Regions from separate parts of the Streptomyces sp. NPDC102279 genome, predicted to be linked through region 4. Evidence: riboswitches for the same ligand, from Rfam matches in the RefSeq annotation. Region 4 holds a riboswitch; each other region holds the start of a gene.
What was found. Region 4 has a riboswitch for S-adenosylmethionine ahead of thrC (threonine synthase). Riboswitches for the same ligand answer to the same signal wherever they lie in the genome.
Positions count from the first base shown of each region.

Region 1: linked by a shared signal. The riboswitch ahead of ACIRQH_RS02695 (putative leader peptide) and the one ahead of thrC (threonine synthase) in region 4 are both predicted to bind S-adenosylmethionine.
Region 2: linked by a shared signal. The riboswitch ahead of ACIRQH_RS29270 (aminotransferase class V-fold PLP-dependent enzyme) and the one ahead of thrC (threonine synthase) in region 4 are both predicted to bind S-adenosylmethionine.
Region 3: linked by a shared signal. The riboswitch ahead of ACIRQH_RS10935 (putative leader peptide) and the one ahead of thrC (threonine synthase) in region 4 are both predicted to bind S-adenosylmethionine.

Region 1 covers NZ_JBIWLU010000001.1:639,083-641,275, reverse strand. The annotation lists gene ACIRQH_RS02700 (glutathione S-transferase C-terminal domain-containing protein) at 52-801, opposite strand; gene ACIRQH_RS02695 (putative leader peptide) at 1,011-1,076, opposite strand; SAM riboswitch class IV at 1,113-1,258, opposite strand; gene ACIRQH_RS02690 (amino acid ABC transporter permease) at 1,718-2,193, shown strand, end outside.
Region 2 covers NZ_JBIWLU010000012.1:67,661-69,853, forward strand. The annotation lists gene trpD (anthranilate phosphoribosyltransferase) at 1-809, shown strand, start outside; SAM riboswitch class IV at 895-1,011, shown strand; gene ACIRQH_RS29270 (aminotransferase class V-fold PLP-dependent enzyme) at 1,199-2,193, shown strand, end outside.
Region 3 covers NZ_JBIWLU010000004.1:238,973-241,165, reverse strand. The annotation lists gene ACIRQH_RS10945 (MDR family NADP-dependent oxidoreductase) at 1-366, shown strand, start outside; gene ACIRQH_RS10940 (MerR family transcriptional regulator) at 444-815, shown strand; SAM riboswitch class IV at 1,060-1,170, shown strand; gene ACIRQH_RS10935 (putative leader peptide) at 1,203-1,322, shown strand; gene ACIRQH_RS10930 (ABC transporter substrate-binding protein) at 1,608-2,193, shown strand, end outside.
Region 4 covers NZ_JBIWLU010000005.1:174,285-176,477, reverse strand. The annotation lists gene ACIRQH_RS13760 (MoaD/ThiS family protein) at 1-41, opposite strand, end outside; gene thrC (threonine synthase) at 38-1,336, opposite strand; SAM riboswitch class I at 1,354-1,510, opposite strand; gene ACIRQH_RS13750 (glucosyl-3-phosphoglycerate synthase) at 1,716-2,193, shown strand, end outside.

The DNA.
Region 1 (2,193 bases), on a different contig from region 4:
CCTCGGAGAGGCGTGCGAGGACTTCGGCCCCTTCCCCTCACGGGCCGGGTCTCACGCCGCGGCGCGCACCCCGTCGTTCCCGGTCCGGAAGGCGGGGAGTTCACCGAGGCGGCGGACGTAGTCGCGCAGGCGAGGGTGCGCGCACAGGGTTCCGGCCGGGGCGAGTCGGGAGAGAGCCACCCAGACGTCCACATCCGCCGCCGTCAGACTGTCCCCCAACATGTAGGCGGCGCTGGAGAGTTGGCAGTCCAGTAGGTCCAGGGCCGCGGTGCGGTCCGAGGGGTGTGCCGACGGGGTGACATCCCGGTCGAGGAGGTCCCGGAGGGCCTCGATGTCGGTCGCCAGAGACGGCGGGAGCAGCGACGGCGCGCGACCCGCCGCGTGCCCGGACGGCAGGCCCGTGAGGTCCCGGAGGATGTCGGAGGTGTCGTTGCTGACGATGCGTCCGGTCCAGCGGTCGCAGAGCGCGGGCGCCGTGAACGGCCCGCCGTAGTGGTGCTCGGTGGCCTCGTAGGCGCGGCGCAGGGAGGCGAAGGCGTCGGGTGTTCCCGCGGGGTGGGTGAGCAGGGTCGTGGCGACCGAGTTCGTCAGACCGAGCAGGCCGAGTGTGATCGAGATACGCAGAGAGCGCGGACAACTCGCCGCCAGATACACCTCGTAGCGGTGCGGCGCCGGGTAGAAGCCGCCGGCCAGGCCGACACCGATGCGGCTGTGGGCGGTACGGGGGAGCAGGGGAGGCGTGGACGTCCTGGAGCGGGTGGCCGAAGGGAACGGACTCTGGCCACCGGTACGGGTGAACACGCTTTCCTCGTCAGCGGTGTGCGTGGGTGAACTCTGGCCGCAGGGAAGGGATCCGGCTGTGCTGGAACCGCGCGAAGCTGTCTCGGGCATGACTCTCCCTAGGGGGAACGAGGAAGCCATCGCCGCCTTGTGGGCATGGGCGATGAGCGGCTGAATGCGAAGCGACCGCGCCGGACGCGCGGGCCGGGACCGAACGGGCCGGCAGCGGATCAGTAGGCGCTGGAGACGCGCAACAGATCGATGTGCAGGCGCCTCGTCAAGTCGTTCCTCGGCATTCTCACCGGTCCCACCTCCTGGGCTCGCGGGACGCGAGACCACGCTTGCCCCACCGCACCGGCGGGACCCGGTCGTCACCCGGGGCACCCCGTCGCGGTGGAAGGGTTGCCTGTCAGCGAGCCGGGGCCGATGACCACAGGAGCGGGACGAACCCGCGCCGTGGGCGCTGACAATCGTGACCGTCCATGCCAGTCTCGACGCGCCCCGCGGCGCCGTCAAGAAGGCGGGTGACGCGGTCTCACCTGGTGGGCACGCGCATTGACATTCTTTTCGGGCCGGGCCTAACGTGCGGCCCACAACGAGATGCCCCAGGGCCGGAGAAGTGATGGTGACAGCGATGTACGCAGCTGACGGGACGGCCGCATGGCGGCGCCTCGGCCGCGACGTGCTGTGCGCGGACCGCTCCGTAGACCTTCTGCGCGTCAACAGCGCACTGTGTACGGGCACGTGTCGCACCCTCCGCCAAGGCTGACGGCTCCTCTTCCGAGCCTCTGACGACCACCGCTGTCGCGGTGTCCCTCTCTCCGTCCAGCCCTCGTTCCCCGTGCGCCCGTGTCGCGTCGTGTGCTGAGCCGTACCGGCTCCACACCACGCTGCCGCTCGCCGTGGTCCGGGGTGTCCGAATCCGCTGGAGCTCTCCATGAGTGAATCTCCGGGCATAGCTGTGTCCTCCGGATCAGCGCCGCCCGCCGAGGTGATCCCCCGTTCCGACGTCCCCGCCGCGCCGAAGCCCCTGACGGCGCAGCGAGTCCTTCCGCTCCGGCGTCCCGGCCGCTGGATCATCACGGCCGTCGTGCTCGTGCTGGTCGCCCAGATCGCCCACGGTCTGGTGACCAACCCCTTCTACCAGTGGGACCGGTTCCAGTACTGGTTCCTGCGCCCGACGATCCTCGACGGCCTCCTCATCACTCTCGAAGTCGCGGTGTACAGCGCGGTGTTGGGACTGCTGGGCGGCATCCTGCTGGCGCTGGCCCGGCTCTCGCCGAGCCCGGTGCTCCGTGCCGTGAGCTGGGTCTACACCTGGCTGTTCCGCTCGGTGCCGCTCATCGTCGTCCTGCTCTTCCTCTACAACTTCAGTGCCCTGTACAAGACGTTGAGTGTCGGAGTGCCGTTCGG
Region 2 (2,193 bases), on a different contig from region 4:
CCGGGCGGACCGTCGACATCGTCGGCACGGGCGGCGACGGCGCGAAGACCGTCAACATCTCCACGATGTCCTCGATCGTGGTGGCCGGCACCGGCGCCAAGGTCGTCAAGCACGGCAACCGCGCCGCGTCCTCGGCGTCCGGCTCCTCGGACGTCCTGGAGAAGCTCGGCGTCAATCTCCAGCTGACGGTCAAGCGCGTCGCGGAGGTGGCCGAGGAGGCCGGGATCACCTTCTGCTTCGCGGTCAAGTTCCACCCGGCTCTGCGCCATGTGGCGGCGGCGCGTGGACAGCTCGGCATCCGGACGACCTTCAACGTGCTGGGACCGCTGACGAACCCGGCCCGGGTCAGGGCCCAGGCGGTCGGGGTCGCCGACCTACGGATGGCGCCCATCGTGGCGGGCGTCTTCGCCGAGCGCGGCAACTCCTCACTCGTCTTCCGCGGCGACGACGGCCTCGACGAACTGACCACCACCGCCGGCTCCCGGGTCTGGGTGGTCCGCGACGGCGAGGTCACCGAGGAGCACTTCCACCCCCGTGACGTCGGTCTCGACGTCGTTCCCGTCGAGGCGCTGCGCGGCGCCGACGCGGCGTACAACGCGGAGGTCGCCCATCGGCTGCTGGACGGCGAGACCGGGCCGGTACGGGACGCCGTGCTGCTGAACGCGGCGGCCGCCCTGGTGGCCCTGTCGCCGACGGACGCGCCGCTCGCGGACCAGCTCCGGGCCGGCATGGCGAAGGCGGCCGAGGCCATCGACTCCGGGGCGGCGAAGCGCACCCTCGACCGGTGGGTGGCGGCCAGCAACGCCTGAGGCGCCGGTGATGCGACGCGGGGCGCGGTCCAGAATCCGGACCGCGCCTTGCGCGTCGAAGATCTTCTGGCAAGATGCTGTATCAGGTCATGAGCGACAGCCATCAGGCCCCGGCCGGCTGTCCGGCAACCCTCCGTCCGTGGCGGGGTGCCCCGGGTGAGGACCAGGTCGTAGGCAGCGAGGTCTACGGCAAGCGCGGACCCCTCCCACTCTTTCGAGTGGACGTAACCAGGGGTCCTGGTCGTTCGAGGGAGCCTTCTGTGAGCAAGCGAATGCGATAGGGCGCCGAGCCCCGCCTCCGCACACCCTTTTTTCCCCTTCCTGCGCCGAGCGCTGCCTTCGGGCGGCCGGCTCGCGCGGCGATCCCGCCTGCCTCACAGGAGCCCGCCATGTCTGTCACCACCACCGCCGACGTCTCCGTCTGTGCCCCGCTGCCCGTCCTGGGCCGGGACGTCACCGTTCCGCTCGTCACCGGCGGCGAGGTCGACTACGCCGCTCTCGACTACGCCGCCAGCGCGCCCGCCCTCCAGCGGGTGTGGGACGACGTCGCCGCGTACGCCCCGTACTACGGCAGCGTCCACCGGGGTGCCGGGTACCTCTCGCAGCTGTCCACCGACCTGTTCGAGAACGCCCGCAGGACCGTCGCCGAGTTCCTCGACTGCCGGACCGACGACCAGGTCGTCTTCACCCGCTCCACCACCGACTCGCTCAACCTGCTCGCCGCCGCGCTCCCGGCCGACTGCCAGGTCTTCGTCTTCGAGACCGAGCACCACGCCTCGCTGCTGCCCTGGCGCGACGCCCGGGTGACGTACCTCAACGCCCCGCGCACCCCCGGCGAGGCCGTCGCGACCCTGGAGCAGGCCCTCGCCGCACGCGACCCTCACGGGCCGGCCCTCGTCTGCGTCACCGGGGCCTCGAACGTCACGGGGGAGCTGTGGCCGGTGCGGGAACTCGCCGCCGCCGCGCACGCCCACGGCGCCCGGATCGTCCTCGACGCCGCCCAGCTCGCCCCGCACCACCCGGTGTCGGTCCAGGACCTCGACTGCGACTGGGTCGCCTTCTCCGGGCACAAGCTGTACGCGCCGTTCGGCTCCGGTGTCCTCGCGGGCCGCTCGGACTGGCTGCGCGAGGCCGACCCGTACCTGGCGGGCGGCGGCGCCAGCCGCAAGGTCACCCGGCGCGCGGACGGCGGCGTGGACGTGGAGTGGCACGACAGCGCGGCCCGGCACGAGGCCGGCTCGCCGAACGTGATCGGCGCCTACTCCATCGCCTCGGCCTGCAAGGCGCTCACCGAGGAGGGCTTCGACAACCTCCTCGCCCGTGAGCAGCACCTGATCCGCACCGTCCGCGCCGGCCTCGCCGAGGTCCCGGAGGTCCGGGTCCT
Region 3 (2,193 bases), on a different contig from region 4:
CTCGACACCGTCGGCGGCGAACAGTTGACCGCGGCCGTCGGCGCGGCACGGCGCGGCGCGCGGTTCGCGCTGGTGGGCGCGCTCTCCGGGCAGTTGTCCGCCGAACACGATCGCGACGGCACCACCGCGCCCGCGGAGATCGACACGTTCCGCGTCATCACGCTGGGGATCACGCTGCGTGGGTTCAGCAGCTCGGATCTCGGTGAAGCGGCCGAGGAGTGGAACAAGCGCTTCGGGGACTGGCTGCGCTCCGGCGAGATCGTCTTCCCTCACGTCAGGATCGCGGGCATTGATCGCGCGCCCTGGGCGTTGCAGGAACTGTTCGAGGGGCGGCACATCGGAACCGTCGTCGTGGACCTGCCGTAGCGGTGGGCTCCCGGGTGCCGTGGGCTCCCGCCTCCTTGAGAGTGTTCGACGCGGCACCGGGTGGAGGCGGGGAGCGGATGCGGATCGGGGATGCGGCAGCAGCGGCCGGTACGACAGCACGCGCGCTGAGGTTCTACGAGGAGCGCGGGTTGCTGCCACCCCCGCGGCGTACGGCGGCCGGGCAGCGCGAGTACGGTCCTGGCGAGGTCGCCCGGGTCAGGGTGATCCGGGACCTGCTCGCCCTCGGCCTGACGGTGGAGGACCTGTGCGGCCTGGCCGACCGCATCCCGCTGCTCGTCGACGACCCGCGCAGAGGGTGTTCCGGCGGCACGGAGAGTCCCGGCGCCGGCGTCGTCCACCGCCGACTGGCCGCGCTCGACGCCGAGATCGACCGTCTCAGCCGCCTGCGCACCCGCCTGGCGGCACAGACGGGCCACCCGACCGGCTGACCGCCAGGGGCGCGTTCGGCGATGGGACGGCACAGGGGCTGTCGTCGTCTCCGTCGATCGATCGATCGATCGTGGCAGTGAACGTCCGCCCTCTTGAGAACCGCACCAAAGCCCGGACGATCAGGGCCAGTTGTTGCGGGCACATGAAATCCCACGGCTCCACGTGCTGCGGCTCCTGGTCCGACGCCGTTGACCGCGATCCCGTCATTGACGGATCGGAGAATCGATTCGTACGATCGCGACCGGCATTGAGTGTCAGCGTCAAGCCCTGGCTCGCTGACCGGCAACCCTCCTCCGCGGTGGGGTGCTCCAGGTGAAAGCCCGGCGGGGTCGTCCGACCCCGCAAGCGCGAACCCCCGTCAGGGGGACGAGACAGGGAGGCCCGGCGTGCGGAACAGCAGCAGCGACCTGAGCGCCTCGATCGCGGCCGCGGCGATGTTCTCCGGCTTCTCTCGCCGCCGCCACATCGACCTGGAACGCTCCGCCAGCTGTCTGTGTCGCGGCTGACCACACGCCCTGCCGGCCGACGCACTCCGTCGGTCCGTTCGTACGGCGGCTGACAACAGCCCCTGGCGTGACCGGCGTTGTGAGAAAGACCTACCCGCCTCGCACCCCGTCGTCGACGCTCCCCTTCCTGTCTGGCTCGCGCCCGACTCGTCGTCCGGGCCCCGCCTGATTGCCTGTCCCGACTTTCTCGTCCGAACGGTGCCGCCCGTCCACGGCTGCGCCGTCCCGCTTCGCCATGTCCGCTTCGGACAGGCGCGGCGACTCTGGAGTAGGAGAACCCCTTCCGTGACATCCCATCCGGACATCCGATCCGCCCGATGGACAGCGGCCGCCGCCGTCGTGACGAGCGGCATCCTGCTGAGCGGCTGCTCGTCGAGCGGCGGCACCGGTTCGAGCGACACCGCCGCCGGGGCCAGGTCCGGTGGCACGCTGACCTTCGCGGTGGGATCCGACGCCGGCTGCGTGGACCCGCAGCAGGTGGGCAGCAACGACAGCATCTACTCGCTGCGCCAGGTCGTGGACTCCCTGACCGACCAGGACCCCAGGACCGGCAAGATCGTGCCCTGGCTGGCGAAGAGCTGGGACATCAGCTCCGACACGACGACGTTCACCTTCCACCTGCGGTCGGGCGTGACGTTCAGCGACGGCTCACCGCTGACCGCCCAGGTGGTCAAGGACAACTTCGACGCCGTACCGAAGCTCGGCGCCCTGGCCACCCTCGCCCAGGGCTACCTGAGCGGGGTGCGGAGCACCACCGTGGTCGACGCGAGCACGGTCCGGGTGACGTTCAAGAAGCCCAACGCCCAGTTCCTCCAGGCCACTTCGACCCACTCACTGGGCATCGAGTCGGCGGCGAGCGTGAAGCGGAGCG
Region 4 (2,193 bases):
TAGGTGCGCAGGATGGTGGGGATGCGGACGTTGACGCTCATGATGCGAGGCCTGCCTCTCGGAAGGAGTCGAGGTTCGGGCGGATGGTCGCGGTCAGCCCGGTGTCCGAGGCCACCGCGTCCAGAGTCTTGAGGCCGTCGCCGGTGTTGAGGACGACGGTGGTCAGGGTCGGGTCGAGCAGACCGCTCTCGATCAGCTTGCGGGTGACGCCGACGGTCACCCCGCCGGCGGTCTCCGCGAAGATGCCCTCCGTGCGCGCGAGCAGCTTGATCGCGTCGACGATCTGCTCGTCGTTCACGTCCTCCACGGCACCACCGGTGCGCCGTGCGATGTCGAGCACGTAGGGCCCGTCGGCGGGGTTGCCGATGGCGAGCGACTTGGCGATGGTGTCCGGCTTCTGCGGCCGGACGACGTCGTGGCCGGCCTTGTAGGCGACGGAGACCGGCGAGCAGCCCTCGGCCTGGGCGCCGAAGATCTTGTAGGGCCGGTCCTCGACGAGCCCGAGCTTGATCAGCTCCTGGAGGCCCTTGTCGATCTTCGTGAGCTGGGAGCCGGAGGCGATCGGCACGACGAGCTGGTCCGGCAGCCGCCAGCCGAGCTGCTCGCAGATCTCGTACGCCAGCGTCTTGGAGCCCTCGGCGTAGTACGGGCGGAGGTTGACGTTGACGAAGCCCCAGCCCTCGCCGGCCGGGTCGCCGATCAGCTCGGAGCAGAAGCGGTTCACGTCGTCGTAGTTGCCCTGGATGCCGACCAGCTCGCCGCCGTAGACCGCGGCCATGACGACCTTGCCCTGCTCCAGGTCGTGCGGGATGAACACGCAGGAGCGGAAGCCGGCACGGGCCGCCGCCGCGCCGACGGCGCCGGCGAGGTTGCCCGTGGAGGAGCAGGAGAGGGTGGTGAAGCCGAAGACGCGGGCCGCTTCGATGGCCTGGGCGACGACGCGGTCCTTGAAGGAGTGCGTCGGGTTGCCGGAGTCGTCCTTGACGAAGAGCTTGCCGGCGTCGACGCCGAGCTCGCGGGCCAGGTTGTCGGCCTGCACGAGCTTGGTCCAGCCCGGGTTGATGTTCGGCTTGTCGGCCACGTCCGCGGGGACGGGCAGCAGCGGCGCGTAGCGCCAGATGTTCGCGGGTCCCGCTTCGATGCGCTTGCGGAGTTCTTCGGTTTCGTAGGCCGAGAAGTCGTACGCGATCTCCAGCGGGCCGAAACACTCCTCGCAGGCGAAGAGCGGGCCGAGAGGGACGCGATGTCCGCACTCCCGGCAGGAAAGCGCCGCGGCCGGGCCGAGATCGACCGCTTCTGCGGAGTTCGTGGTGCTTGCAACTGTCTGCGCAGCCATGGAGGCGAGGCCCTTTCTCCTCATCTTCCTCACGACGCACTTCGCCGTGAGACGGATTTGGCACCTTCCCTAGCCGGGAGCCTCGCGACGCGATCGACTTCGATCGGTACGAGACCGGCTGGAGGGTTGCCGGGGCTTCATCGGGCCGTATCCCTCTGCCCCTCTGGATGAGCGGTATTAAATTGTTGAACTGTTGAACACAGTTAGCGCCGATGATCCAGGACATGCGATGGTCATCCGCGTTGTTCAAGACTGTAACCGAAGGCCAGGACAGTTGAAGCAGTCGTCCGAACCGCGAGACGACGGCAAGCGATCAGCCGCTGGCCGCAGCGGGCACGCTGATGAGAGCGTGTGATCAGACAGTGAGGAGCCGCAGACCGTGCTGAATGACGTCGAACGCTGGCTGAGCACACGCTCCTGGTCCCTGACCGACCGCCCGCTCCACAGGATCATGGCCGCGAAACGCACCTCGGGGTCGACGGTCAGCGTCGTGCTGCCCGCGCTCAACGAGGAGGAGACGGTCGGCGAGATCGTCTCGATCATCCGCCACGACCTGATGCAGCAGGTGCCCCTCGTCGACGAGATCGTCGTCGTCGACTCGGGCTCCACGGACCGCACCTCCGCGGTCGCCGCCGCCGCGGGCGCGCGAGTCGTGCACCGCGACGACATCCTTCCCCGGCTGCCGGCCGTGCCCGGCAAGGGCGAGGTCCTGTGGCGGTCGCTGCTCGTGACGAGCGGGGACGTCGTCTGTTTCATCGACGCGGACCTCAAGGAGTTCTCGTCCGACTTCGTCTCCGGGATCGTGGGCCCCCTGCTCACCGACCCCGGCGTCGACCTGGTCAAGGCCATGTACGACC